DNA from 2 places in the Acidovorax sp. GW823-FHT05D11 genome. Region 2 is predicted to be linked to the other one. Evidence: predicted binding sites of a transcription regulator. Region 2 holds the regulator's gene; the other holds the start of a gene.

Region 1 (7,058 bases), 1.9 Mb from region 2:
CGATGGTGCCTGGCGGCCGTGGGGCTCATGCTGGCGCTTTCGGGTCCGGCCCGGGCCGACGTGGCCTTTGTCGCCGCCAGCAGCCTTTCCCTGGGGGGGCTGCTCGGCGAGACGGCGCGCGGCGACTTCAATGAAGACGGCCAGCCGGACCTTGCCGTGGTGGACCGGCAAGACAACACCGTCAGGATCCTGCTCAATACCGGCGGCGCTGCGGGCTTTTCGGCCGCGGGTTCGTTCGGCGTGGGCGCGGCCCCTTACGGCCTGGTGGCGGCCGACTTCAATGGGGATGGGCATCTGGACATCGCGGTGGCCAGCTTCAACGAAGGCACCGTCACGGTCCGCCTGGGCGACGGCCATGGCGGGCTGTCTGCAGCAACCGCCTTCGGCGCCGGCCCCAATCCTTATGGCCTGGCGGTGGCGGACTTCGATGGCGACGGGCGGCTGGACGTGGCCGTTGCGGTCTTCTCGGGCGCGGCCAAGGGGGTTTCGGTGCTGTGGGGCGACGGGACAGGCCGGCTGGATGGGCGTCCCCGCACGGAGATCGGCATGGGCGTGTCGACGACACGCATCGTCTCGGGCGACTGGAATGAAGACGGGCATGCCGACATCGTGGTGGGCTCGGGCGATGGCGTCTTCTGGCTGCGGGGAGACGGCGCGGGCGGCTTCGCGGCGGCCCAGCGCCTGACGGGCGATGAGTACGTGCCTTTCGTGGCCGTCGGCGATGCCAACGGAGACGGCCACCTGGACATCCTGGCGCTGGTGCAGAACACCTCGGCCAGCCCGATCCTCCTGACCGGGGACGGCACGGGAAACTTTTCACGCCGCGGCGTGGGCTCCCCCGGATGGTTCTCGAGCGCTGCCATCGTGGATGCCACGGGCGATGGACGGGCGGACCTGGTGCTCGCGCGCTCCAGCGGCACCGTTGTGGTGTGGCCCGGCCTCGCCGGTGGCGGGTTCGGCTTCAACGCAGGAGGCCAGGAGTACTCGGTGGGTGATGACGAAAGCACCCTGGCGGTGGCCGATTTCAACGGCGACGGCCACCCGGACATTGCCGTGGCCAACGGGTGGGGCGGGCGAATGGTCCGGTTGCTGGGAGACGGCGCGGGCCACTTTGCCGCCGCACGCAGCTACGGCATCCCCGAGCGGGACGCGCGCGCGGTGGCGGTGGCCGACTTCAACGAGGACGGGCGGATCGACCTGGCCGTCGCCTACGCGGATGAATCCAGCGTCTGGATCCTGCGGGGCGATGGCCAGGGCGGCTTCGTGTTGTCCACGCGGCTCGATACCGGGGCGCAGGTGCGCGCGCTGGCCGCTGGCGACCTCGACGGGGATGGCCACACGGACCTGGCGGTGGTCAGCGAAACCGACCGGAGCGTCATGGTCTATCTGGGCCGGGGGGCGGGCGACTTCTCCCTGGCGGGCCAGGGTTTCTTTACCGGGCTGTCGCCCAGGTCGATCGTCACCGGGACATTTCGCGGGCCGGGCTACCCTGCCCATGCCGCCGTGTGGGCGCTGGAGACGACCAGCTCGCTCGAAGCCATCCGATGGGTGGGCGTCACGCCCCAAGGCGCCGTCGACATGCTGGACATGACGGTGTGGCAGGGCGTGCGGGGCTTCGCGCCGGTCGATGTCAACCAGGATGGGCGCACCGACCTGGTGGCCGCGACCTCGGCGGGCACCGTGGGCACTTCGCTGTCCGCCGCTTCGCAGCCGCTGGAGCCGGTCTACCTGCCTGTCTCGGCCGGCCCGCTGGGCGCGGTCGCGGGGTGGGGCGTCGCGGGGCGGGCGGGGGTGTTCACGGCCGCCGGCACGCAGATCGCGTCCCTGGCCGCGGCGCCCGGGCAGGCGCTGGGCGTGGTGGGACAGTACGGCGCAGGGCTCGCGGCCAAGGCGCTCGCGGCCGCGGATTTCGATGGCGACGGGCTGCCCGACGTGGTGGGCGCCGACGCGTCGGGTGGGATCGCCATCCTGCGCGGGCAGGCCGGGGTGGGCGCGCTGGGCCTGCCTGTCGCGCGGTTCACCGGAGGCACGGCCGAGCAGATGGCGGTGGCCGATTTCAATGGCGACGGCAGGCCGGACGTCGCCATTGCCAACGGTATCGCGGGCATCACGGTGCTGATGAATGCCTCCCCGTCGGCCGATGCCGCATTGGCGTCCCTGGCGCTGTCGCAGGGTGTCCTCAGCCCCGCGTTCCAGCCGCAGGTGGCGGCGTATGCGGCTGGCGTGCCGCATGCGGTGACCGCGCTTTCCCTGACGCCCGTCGCCGCCGATGCCGGGGCCTCCATCACCGTGAACGGCACGCCCGTGGCCAGCGGCTCCGCGACGCCGCCCCTGGCCCTGGTGCCGGGTACCAATGTGATCCAGGTGGAGGTGCTCGCGCAGAACGGCGTGGCCCGCCGGACGTACACCATCACCGTGGTCCGCGACCAGACGGTCCGGCACGCGGTCACGGCCCTGGCGGGCTCGGGTGGCAGCATCGGCCCGGCCGGCACGGTCGACGTGGCGCAGGGACAGACGCAGGCCTTCACCGTCACGCCCGGCGCGGGTTACCGCATCGCGTCCGTGGCGGGCTGTGGCGGCAGCCTGGCCGGTAGCACCTACACCACGGCAGCGGTGACGGCCGCCTGCACCGTGCAGGCGCGTTTTGAAACCCTGCCCACACCCACGAACACCGGATCGGGGCCCGTCAACGTGGGCGTGGTGGATGGCAGCACGGGCTGCCAGCTGGACCTGGCGGGCACCGGCCCGGTGGCGGCGCCGGCGCCGTACCCCGGCGCCACCTTGCCGCACGGGGCGTTCCGCCTGCGGCTCATCCATTGCCAGCCGGGTGAGACGGTGCGTGTGGCGGTGACCTTTCCAGACCTCACGGGCTTCACCGTGAAGAAGTACGGGCCCACACCCGACAGCCCTTCCTCCAGCCGATACTACGACCCCGTGAACCTGCAGATCAGCGGCAACACCGTGACCTACGATGTGACGGACGGTGGCTGGGGGGACGACAGCTTTGGCGCGCAGGATGGCACCATCAACGACCCTGTCGTCCCCGTGCTGCTGGCGCCTGGCCCGGTGGCGATCCCCACGCTGTCGGCCGGGGGCCTGGGTGGGCTGGCTGCCCTTCTGGGGTTGCTGGCCTTGCGGGGCGGCCGGCGCACGGCCCTGCGGGCCCACTGGGCCGGTACCTGGTCCGGAGTTTCGAGAGAAATCAGCCGCTAGCGCTTGATGGTAAAGCGCTGGCGGCTATAAAAATGGTAGCTAATGGGGAAGCCATCGGCTGGATGATTCGCTGACGCAGGTCAATCGGTGGGCGGGGGCAGTGTCTTGAAATCAGGCATACCCCGCCTCAAGTGCTCTGCAATTCGGAGGACATCCACCATGCGTCTCGACAAATTCACCACCAAGTTCCAGGAAGCCCTGAGCGATGCCCAGAGCATCGCCCTGGGCAATGACCACGCCTACATCGAGCCCGTGCACATGCTCGTGGCCATGCTCAAGCAGGACGACGGCCCCAAGGCGCTGCTGCAGCGTGCGGGCGCCAATGTGCCCGGCCTGCTGGCTGCGGCCGAGGCCGCCGTCAAGCGCCTGCCCCAGGTGCAGGGCAACGAGCAGGTGCAGGGCGGCCCGGAGCTCGGCCGCGTGCTGCAGGCCACCGAGAAGGAGGCCATCAAGCGCGGCGACCAGTTCATCGCCAGCGAGCTGTTCCTGCTGGCCGTGATCGACAGCAAGGGCGAGGCCGCCAAGATCGCCAAGGACAACGGCCTGACGCGCAAGAGCCTGGAAGCCGCCATCGATGCCGTGCGCGGCGGCCAGAAGATGGACAGTGCCGAGGCCGAGGGCCAGCGCGGCGCCCTGGCCAAGTACTGCATCGACCTGACCGAGCGCGCGCGCATCGGCAAGCTCGACCCCGTGATCGGCCGCGACGACGAGATCCGCCGCGCCATCCAGGTGCTGCAGCGCCGCACCAAGAACAACCCGGTGCTCATCGGCGAGCCCGGCGTGGGCAAGACGGCCATCGTCGAAGGCCTGGCCCAGCGCATCGTGGCCGGCGAGGTGCCCGAGTCGCTCAAGAACAAGCGCGTGCTGTCGCTGGACATGGCGGCGCTGCTCGCGGGCGCCAAGTTCCGCGGCGAGTTCGAGGAGCGCCTGAAGACCGTGCTGAACGAACTGGCCAAGGACGAGGGGCAAACAATAGTCTTCATCGACGAGCTGCACACCATGGTGGGCGCGGGCAAGGCCGAGGGCGCGATGGACGCGGGCAACATGCTCAAGCCAGCGCTTGCGCGCGGCGAGCTGCACTGCGTGGGTGCGACCACGCTCGACGAGTACCGCAAGTACATCGAGAAGGACGCCGCGCTGGAGCGGCGCTTCCAGAAGATCCTCGTGGGCGAACCCACCGTGGAGGCGACCATCGCCATCCTGCGCGGCCTGCAGGAGAAGTACGAGGTGCACCACGGTGTGGACATCACCGATCCGGCCATCGTGGCCGCGGCCGAGCTGTCCAACCGCTACATCACCGACCGCTTCCTGCCCGACAAGGCGATTGACCTCATCGACGAGGCCGCGTCCAAGATCAAGATCGAGATGGACTCCAAGCCCGAGGTGATGGACAAGCTCGACCGCCGCCTGATCCAGCTGCAGATCGAGCGCGAGGCCGTGCGCCGCGAAAAGGACGAATCCTCGCAAAAGCGCTTTGCGCTCATCGAGGAAGAGATCGCCAAGCTGCAAAAGGAAATCGCCGACTACGACGAGATCTGGCAGTCCGAAAAGGCCCAGGCGCAGGGCAGCGCGCACGTGCGCGAAGCCATCGACAAGCTCAAGTTCCAGATCGAGGAATTCACCCGCAAGGGCGACTTCAACAAGGTGGCCGAGCTGCAGTACGGCAAGCTGCCCGACCTGGAAAAGCAGCTGAAGGAAGCGCAGGCGCAGGAGGATGGCAAGGACGGCGCCCCAGCCACCCGCCGCCTGCTGCGCACACAGGTGGGTGCCGAAGAAATTGCCGAGGTGGTGAGCCGCGCCACGGGCATTCCGGTGGCCAAGATGATGCAGGGCGAAAAGGACAAGCTCCTGCTGATGGAGGCCAAGCTGCATGAACGCGTGGTGGGCCAGGAGGAGGCGATCGCCGCCGTGGCCAACGCCATCCGCCGTTCGCGCTCGGGCCTGAGTGACCCCAACCGCCCCACGGGCTCGTTCCTGTTCCTGGGCCCCACGGGCGTGGGCAAGACCGAGCTGTGCAAGGCGCTGGCGGGCTTCCTGTTCGACAGCGAGGACCACCTGGTGCGCATCGACATGAGCGAGTTCATGGAAAAGCACTCGGTGGCCCGCCTGATCGGCGCGCCGCCCGGCTACGTGGGCTACGAGGAGGGTGGCTACCTCACGGAGGCCGTGCGCCGCAAGCCCTACAGCGTGCTGCTGCTCGACGAGGTGGAGAAAGCCCACCCGGATGTGTTCAACGTGCTGCTGCAGGTGCTGGACGACGGCCGCCTGACCGACGGCCAGGGCCGCACCGTGGACTTCAAGAACACGGTGATCGTGATGACGAGCAACATCGGCTCGCACCTGATCCAGGCCATGGTCGGACAGGACTCCGAGGACATCAAGGAAGCGGTGTGGGGCGAGCTCAAGAACCACTTCCGGCCCGAGTTCCTCAACCGCATCGACGAGACCGTGGTGTTCCACGCGCTGGACGCGCAGCACATCGCCTCGATCGCCAGGATCCAGCTGCAGCTGCTGCAATCCCGGCTGGCCAAGATGGATTTGGAATTGCAGGTGTCGGATGCGGCCTTGGCAGAATTGGCCAAGGTGGGGTTCGACCCGGTGTTCGGCGCGCGGCCGCTCAAGCGGGCGATCCAGCAGCGCATCGAGAACCCGCTGTCCAAGTTGTTGCTGGAAGGGCGTTTCCCGCCCAAGAGCGTGATTCCGGTCACCGTGAACCCCGTGCTGGAGCCGGGTGTGTTCCAGTTCGGCGTGGCCCCGCAGGAGTGATGTGGGCCGGGAAAGGGATTGCGGCGCTGGCCAGGGCTGCAATCCCGACCCCAAGTTGTGAAGGAGAGGTGTCGTTTGAATGAATTTGTTGCGGGCGTTGTGCGCCTGTTGCTGCGGGTGGTGGTCATCGCCATGGGCTTGGTGCTGTTCGCCAGCCTGCTGGTCGCCGTGATGGTGCTGGCGCTGGTGTGGGCGCTGCGCGCAGGCTGGGCGCGCCTCACCGGCCAGCCGGTGACCCCCTGGGTGATGCGCATGGACCCCCGCACGGGTTTCAGCACCGTGTTCCGCTCCACCGAGCGCTGGTCGTCCGGCCGCCGTGGCCCGGCGCCCGCGCCCGACGATGCCGGCGGCGAGGCCGCGGCCGCGTCGCGCCGTGGCGGCATCCTGCCCGGCGCCGCCGAGGTGACCGACGTCGAGGCGCGGGACGTGCGCTGACCCGGCGCCGCACCCTGCCTTCTTGCACTGCGCGGCGCCCCCGCCTGCGCGGCCCGTCCGCGCCCTGCCTCCCCGGTTTTTTCGTGGCGCGCCTGTCGGGGCGTCTTCTATGATCCGACCATGACACCTGCCGATATCCACGCCCACTTCGATCTTCAACGCCAGGCCAGCCGCGAGCATGTCGATGTGCCGCTGCTGGTGCGCCGCGAGCGGCTGCTGCGCCTGTCCAAGATGCTCAACGAGCACGGCCCGGTGCTGGCGGCTGCGGTGCAGGCCGATTTCGGCATGCGCTCCCCGCGCCTGACCGAGGTGGCCGATTTCTTCGTGCTGCGCACCCTGCTGTCGCACACGCTGCGCCATCTGGCGAAATGGATGAAGCCCCGGAAAGTGCGCACGCCGCTGTACCTGCAGCCCGCCCGTGCCTGGGTCCAGCGCCAGCCCCTGGGGGTGGTCGGTGTGATCGCGCCGTGGAACTACCCCGTCCAGCTGGCCCTGGCGCCCGCCATCACCGCGCTGGCGGCGGGCAACCGCGTGATGCTCAAGCCCAGCGAGCTCACGCCGCACACCTCGGCGCAGCTGGCGCTGCTGGTGGCGCAGTTCTTTTCGCCCGACGAGTTCTGCGTGGTGCAGGGCGATGCGAACCT
Region 2 (7,058 bases):
CATGTGGATCGAGCACAAGATCGAAGGCGATCGCAGTGCCCGGTTGCGGCTGGACAACGGGCCCTGGAGCTTCGAGAAGATCCGCAAGAAGTTTCTCAAACAGGTGGTATGGATCACCGTGGCGCTGTGGACGGGGTTCACGTTCGTGGGCTATTTCGTGCCCATTCGTGAGCTCGGCGCGGAACTGCTGGCGCTGCAGGGCAACTGGCAGATATTCTGGGTGCTGTTCTACGGCTTTGCCACGTATGGCAATGCGGGCTACATGCGCGAGCAGGTGTGCAAGTACATGTGCCCCTACGCGCGCTTTCAGAGCGCGATGTTCGACCGGGACACCCTGATCGTGAGCTATGACGTGGAACGCGGCGAGCCGCGCGGCCCGCGCAACAAGACGATCGACCACAAGGCCAAGGGCCTGGGTGACTGCATTGACTGCACCCTGTGCGTGCAGGTGTGTCCCGTGGGCATCGATATCCGCAAGGGCCTGCAGTACGAGTGCATTGGCTGCGGACTGTGCGTGGATGCGTGCAACACGGTGATGGACAAGATGCACTACCCCCGGGGGCTGATCCGCTTTTCCACGCAGAACGGCGTGGCGCAGCGCTGGAGCCAGTCGCAGATCCTGCGGCGCGTCCTGCGGCCTCGCGTGCTGATCTACACCGCCGTGCTGGTGGCACTGTGCGTGGGCATGATGGCCAGCCTGGTCACCCGCACGCCGCTCAAGGTGGATGTGGTGCGCGACCGCGCGGCCCTGTCGCGCATCGTGGCGGGCGGCAAGCTGGAGAATATCTACCGCCTGCAGATCATGAACGCCACCGAAGGCCCCCAGCGCTACCGCATCGGCGCCCGCGGCCTGGACGGGCTGGAGGTGGCCTCTGAAGCCGAGGTGGACATTGGCCCCGCGGAGTCCCGGTGGGTGGCCGTGCGCCTGCAGATACCGTATGGCTCCGCGCCCCCGGGCTCCCATGCCGTGCAGTTCGATGTGCAGGCGGTGGGCGCTGCGGCCCATGTGACCGAGAAGTCCGTATTCCTGGTGCCCCGATGAGGCGACGTGCACCCCGGTGCACGGCCCCGGGGACGTTGTATGACCGAGAAGATTTTTGAGGAGCAAGCACCCATGCCATCCAATCCAGCCATCGGCTCCGCCCCCGCCACCGCTGCGCCCTGGTGGAAATTCGGCCACGTCTGGCTGATCATCGCCGGCCCTGCCATCGTCATCGTGGCGGGCTTTGTCACGCTGTGGCTGGCGATTTCGCGGCCAGACCCCGTGGTCGCCGAGGACTACTACCGCCAGGGCATCGAAATCAACAAGACGCTGGAGGCTCCGGAGAAGAGCCTGGCCCCGGCTATGAAGGGCCGCAACCACGCGGCGACACCGGTTCAGGACCAGCCACGCTGAAACCCCTGGCCGAGCAGCGGGTCTGCGCGGCCTTACCAGGAGACAACCCCGATGTGGACGCAACGCCTGATGTGGATTGCATGGCCCGCCTTTCTGATGGCGGGCGCGATGGAGATGCTGGTTTTTGCGATGGTGGACCCGCAGGACCTGCATTGGTTCGGGCAGCCGCTGGCCCTGTCGCGCCAGGGCGTCTACACGCTCGCGTTCTTTGCGTTCTGGGCCATCACCATGGCCTCCAGCGCGTTGACCACGCTGCTGGCAATGTCGCCCTTTGAACTCAACCGCTGCCCCGTGCCCGAAGGCGAGCGCCCTGATGATTGCCGAAAGACATCATCCTGCCCTTGAACAGCGCACCGGCCGGGCTCCGGTGGCAAGGCGTTGCCGGGACGGGCGGACCTGGCTCGCCTTGCTCAGTGGCAGGCGGACTGGTTGTTCACGATGCGCTTGAGCGCGTCGGTCTCGAGGATGCGGACATGGCGCTGCTTGACTTCGACAATGCCTTCTTCCACAAACTTGGAGAAGGTGCGGCTCACGGTCTCGAGCTTGAGGCCCAGGTAGCTGCCGATCTCCTCGCGCGTCATGCGCAGCACCAGCTCGGACTGCGAGAATCCGCGGGCGTGCAGGCGCTGCACCAGATTGAGCAGGAACGCTGCCAGGCGCTCCTCGGCACGCATGCTGCCCAGCAGCAGCATCACGCCGTGTTCGCGCACGATCTCGCGGCTCATGATCTTGTGCACGTGGTGCTGCAGCGCGGTGACCTCGCGGGACAGTTCCTCGATGCGGTCAAACGGCATGACGCAGACCTCGGCGTCTTCCAGGGCCACCGCATCGCAGGTGTGGTGGTCATTCACGATGCCGTCCAGGCCGATGATCTCGCCCGCCATCTGGAACCCCGTGACTTGGTCGCGTCCGTCCTCGGTGGCCACGCAGGTCTTGAAAAAGCCGGTGCGGATGGCATAAAGCGAGGTGAACGACTCACCATTGCGAAACAGCGTGCCGCCGCGCTTCACCTTGCGGCGAACTGCAACGACCTCGTCGATGCGGTGCAGTTGCTCTTCGCTCAGGCCCACCGGCATGCACAGCTCGCGCAGGTTGCAATTGGAACAGGCGACTTTGATGGTGAGCGGGTTCATAGGCACAGGGCGGAGTTAGGTTTCGAGCATACCGCCCGATGGCCGAAGAGGGAGTCTCTTGGAGGGCGGGCAGGCGACTGACATGCATCAAATTGTCGCTGTTCCGGCCACTCCATCACTTGATTCATGTCAAGGACATGGGGAGCAGCTTACGGCACAGTCAAGGTGTACGCAAGGATTCGCCCCATGACCGCTGTTTCGCCTGACCTGCTGCGCCGTTTTGACGTACCAGGCCCCCGCTATACCTCCTATCCGACGGCCGACCGGTTTGTGGAAGCCTTCGGCCAGGAGGACTACGCCCTCGCCCTCGAGCAGCGCCGCATGGGCACCCTGACCAAGGCGCTGCCCTTGTCCCTGTATGTGCACATCCCCTTTTGCGAGTCGCTGTGCTACTACTGCGCCTGCAACAAGATCATCACCAAGCACCACGACCGGGCTGAAGTCTATCTGCGCTATCTCAGCCGCGAGATCGATCTGCACACGGCGCACTGCGGCACGGGCCAGGTGGTGAGCCAGCTGCACCTGGGCGGCGGCACTCCCACCTTCCTGTCGGACGATGGCTTGCGGGAACTCATGGCGATGCTCCAGCGCAGCTTCACCCTGGCGCCGGGCGGGGAGTACTCGATCGAGGTGGACCCCCGTACCGTCAATGCCGACCGGCTTGCCGTGCTCGCGGAGCTTGGATTCAACCGGCTGAGTTTTGGCGTGCAGGATTTTGACCCCGAGGTCCAGAAGGCGGTGCACCGCATCCAGCCCGCCGAACAGGTGTTTTCGCTGGTGGAATCCGCGCGCTCGCTCGGCTTCGAATCGATCAATGTGGACCTGATCTACGGGTTGCCGCGCCAGACGCCGGAGTCGTTCGACCGTACGCTGGCGCAGGTGGTTCAGTTGCGGCCTGATCGCATTGCGCTGTATGCCTATGCCCACCTGCCGGAGCGGTTCAAGCCCCAGCGCCGCATCCTCTCCGCCGAACTGCCCGCAGCCTCCGGCAAGGTGTCGATGCTCTCCCGTTCGCTCGACGCGTTCATGGGCGCCGGCTATGTGTATGTGGGGATGGACCACTTCGCGCTGCCGGAGGACTCGCTGGCCGTCGCCAAGCGGCAGGGCCGCCTGCACCGTAACTTCCAGGGCTACAGCACCCAGCCCGACTGCGACCTGATCGGCCTGGGCGTGTCGGCCATTGGCAGGGTCGGCGCCACCTACAGCCAGAACGCCAAGACCCTGGATGAGTACTACGACCTGCTGAACCAGGGGCGTCTGCCCGTGGTGCGTGGCTTGGCCCTGACGCGGGACGACCTCGTGCGCCGCGCCGTCATCATGTCCTTGATGTGCCAGGGAGAACTGCTGTTCGAGCCCATGGAACAGGCCTGGCTTCTCGATTTTCGGCACTATTTCTCCGCCGAACTGGCGCAACTCGACACCATGGCCGAGCAGGGGCTGGTCAAGGTGAGGCCCGACGGTGTCGAGGTCACGGCCATGGGCTGGTTCTTCGTGCGCGGCATCGCCATGGTTTTCGACCGATATCTGCAGGCAGACCGCAACCGCGCGCGTTTTTCACGCATCATCTGAATCCCATGCTTGCAACGGTTGCCTCGACTGCCTTGTTGATGGGGCTCGTTGGCGGGTCCCATTGCCTGGCCATGTGCTCGGCACCTTGTGGCGCCGTGGTGGGGCAGGGGAGCGCGGGCTGCGCATCCGCCCCGGGCGCCGGGGCGCCGGCGGAGGGGGCTCCCCCGAAGGTGCAGGCGGTGCGGTGGGCACCGCGCGGTGGCGTGGCCCGGCGGGCCGTGGCCTTTCATGCGGGCCGCCTGACGGGATATGCGCTGGCGGGCGGGCTGGCCGCCCTGGCCATGGACAGCCTGGCGTGGCTCACTCAGCAGACCATGGCACTGCGCCCGGCGTGGACCTTGATGCACGTCGCGGTGATGGCGTGGGGGCTGATGCTGATGGTCCAGGCGCGGCAGCCGCTCTGGGTGGAGCAGGCGGGCCGTGGCGTGTGGGAGCGCGTGAGGCCTCTGGTCCGTGCACCGGGGGGCATTCTTGCCGCGGGGTTTCTCTGGGCGCTGATGCCCTGTGGCTTGCTGTATTCGGCGCTGCTGGTGGCTGCCTTGAGCGGAGGGCCCCTGGAGGGCGCATTGTCCATGGCGCTTTTTGGCATTGGCAGCGGCGTCTGGCTGGTCGGCGGGCCCTGGGCCTGGACGCGGTTGCGGGCCCGGCTCAACACCGTGCGCGCGGACTGGGGGACGCGCGCCGCCGGTGGCCTGCTCTGCGCGGTGGCAAGCTGGGCACTGTGGATGGACCTCGTCTACAAACCCTCGCTGTGGTGCCGCTAGCGTGCATTCGCGCCGCGGCGGCCTGAGGGCGCGGCGGTCTCGGTAACCCACATCCCCATGAGGGGGATTGCCCCGCCCCGCGCCTTCGGGCAGGCAAGTGTTGCCGTGCCGCCGCGGCGCGGGTGGGCTCCTTCGACAAGGCCTTCGAACTGGCGATAATCTGTGTAACTATTGGTGGCATTCACGTCTCCATGTTTCGCGCGCCCCGAAGTGAACTCCTCCATCCTCATCGATATCAGCCAACTGCGCGTCGGCATGTACATCCAGCTCGATGTGGGCTGGATGCACCATCCGTTCCCGGTGAGCAGTTTCCGGGTGGCATCGGCGGACCAGATCGCGACGTTGCGGGAACTGGGGCTCACCGAGGTGCGATACGTCCCCAAGAAAAGCGATCCGGAGCAAAGAGAGCTGGTTCCGGCCGCCTGGAGCGTGCCGGAGATGACGGTGCCCTCGGCCCAGGGACCGGATGCCCCCGGCGCCACGGCCACCGTGGACCCGGAGGCGCAGCGCCGGCGCGAATTGCTGGAGGCGCAGAACCGCACCTTGGCGGCCTGCAACCAGCGGTTCGGAGAGGCCACCCGGCAGTACCAGGCACTCGAACGCGTTGCGTCCGAGCACCCGGACCAGGCCCGCACCAAGGGCGATGCGCTGGTGGCTGGCTGCGTGTCGGAACTCCTCGAGAACGGTGACTCCGTCATCCGGTTGCTGTCGGAGGGCGTTGGCGAGCGCAATGCCCTGCACCCCATCAACGTGATGGTGATCTCCCTGCTGCTGGGCCGTGCCCTGGGCATGAAGAGCTCCGAGCTGCATGATCTCGGCATCGCGGCCCTGATCCATGACCTGGGCAAGCTCAAGCTGCCGCCGAACCTGCGCCAGCCCACACCCTCGATGATCCCCATGGAGCGAACGCGCTACGAGTCCCACGTGGGCGAGTCCGTGGCATTCGCCACGCGCATGGGGCTGCCCGAAGCGGTGCTGACGGCCATTGCGCGGCATCACGAAATGGCCGACGGCAGCGGGTTCCCCCTGCGGCTGTCGGGGCCTGACCTGGGACGGGCGGGGCAGGTGCTGGCGCTGGTCAACCGGTACGACCGCATGTGCAACCCGGCCAACGGCGTGGATGCGCTCACGCCCCACGAGGCGTTGTCCGTCATCTTCGCGCAGCTCAAGGCGCGCTTCGATTCCGTGGTTCTGGGGGCATTCATCCGCATGATGGGGGTGTACCCGCCGGGCTCCATTGTCCAGTTGGTCAATGACCGCTATGCGATCGTTGCCTCGGTCAACTCGTCGCGGCCCCTGCGGCCCAAGGTCATCGTGCACGATTCCCGTGTGCCCAAGGACGAAGCACCGATCCTGGACCTGGAAACGGTGCCCGAGCTGGGCATCCGGCGCAGCCTCAAGCCCGCGCAGCTGCCGCGCGATGCGCTGGGCTATCTCTCTCCCCGTCAGCGCATCTGTTACTTTTTCGAGCGTGCGGTCAGTCCCGGCAATGAAGAGGCAGGTTCGTGAGGGTTTCGCAATCCCACGGCTGGCTTGACGCGCTGCAGGAAGCCGTCTGGCTTGTCGATGAGGCCAGCCTGCTCATCCTGCACGCGAATGCCGCCGCGCAGCGGCTGGTAGGGACCCCCGTGTCCGCCATGGTCGGTGCATCGGTGCTTGGCCTGGCCACCACGCCGCAGGACCAGGCGTTCTGGGGGGAGCCGGCCGAGGTGGTGGCGGGCGGCATCCATTCCCACACCCGTCTTCTGCGTGCGGATGGCACGCTGGTGCCCGTGGACCGGCAGGTAAGCCGCGTGCCCTGGGGGGCGGCGGGCGGCGATACGGTGTACATGCTGACCATGCTGGACCGCAGTGCCCAGGAGGCCACCGAGCGCGAACTGGAAACCCTGCTGTCCGAACTGCGCGCAACCCTGGACTCCGCGGCCGACGGCATGCTCGTCTGCAGCCTTGATGGCCGGGTGCGGGCGTTCAATCAGCGCCTTGCACAGCTGTGGAACATTCCGCGCGACCTGCTCCTTGAGCGTGACGACGGGGCGGTGTATGCCCACATGGCCACGCAGGTGAACGATGCGGCGGCCTATTCGGAGCGCCTGGCCGCGATTGCGCGCGAGCCGATGCAGGAGAGCACCGACATCCTGGTGCTGCGCAACGGCGCGGTGCTGGAGCTGCGCACGGTCCCCCAGTTCAGCCAGGGGC

Evidence for each region. The regulator FNR, encoded in region 2, switches genes on or off when oxygen is low (the NO sensors DNR and NnrR bind a similar motif). The targets are predictions, from matches to a motif close to TTGATNNNNATCAA.
Region 1: a site for FNR is predicted at 3,284-3,297, ahead of clpB (ATP-dependent chaperone ClpB). Genes of this name have one in related genera too.

What each region holds. Positions count from the first base shown of each region.
Region 1 covers NZ_CM179502.1:3,916,195-3,923,252, reverse strand. The annotation lists gene AC3RCE_RS18050 (IPTL-CTERM sorting domain-containing protein) at 1-3,213, shown strand, start outside; gene clpB (ATP-dependent chaperone ClpB) at 3,373-5,979, shown strand; gene AC3RCE_RS18040 (hypothetical protein) at 6,055-6,414, shown strand; gene AC3RCE_RS18035 (coniferyl aldehyde dehydrogenase) at 6,535-7,058, shown strand, end outside.
Region 2 covers NZ_CM179502.1:2,054,072-2,061,129, forward strand. The annotation lists gene ccoG (cytochrome c oxidase accessory protein CcoG) at 1-1,042, shown strand, start outside; gene AC3RCE_RS09425 (FixH family protein) at 1,115-1,396, shown strand; gene AC3RCE_RS09430 (hypothetical protein) at 1,448-1,741, shown strand; gene fnr (fumarate/nitrate reduction transcriptional regulator Fnr) at 1,807-2,529, opposite strand; gene hemN (oxygen-independent coproporphyrinogen III oxidase) at 2,716-4,098, shown strand; gene AC3RCE_RS09445 (sulfite exporter TauE/SafE family protein) at 4,104-4,862, shown strand; gene AC3RCE_RS09450 (cyclic di-GMP phosphodiesterase) at 5,073-6,371, shown strand; gene AC3RCE_RS09455 (sensor domain-containing protein) at 6,368-7,058, shown strand, end outside.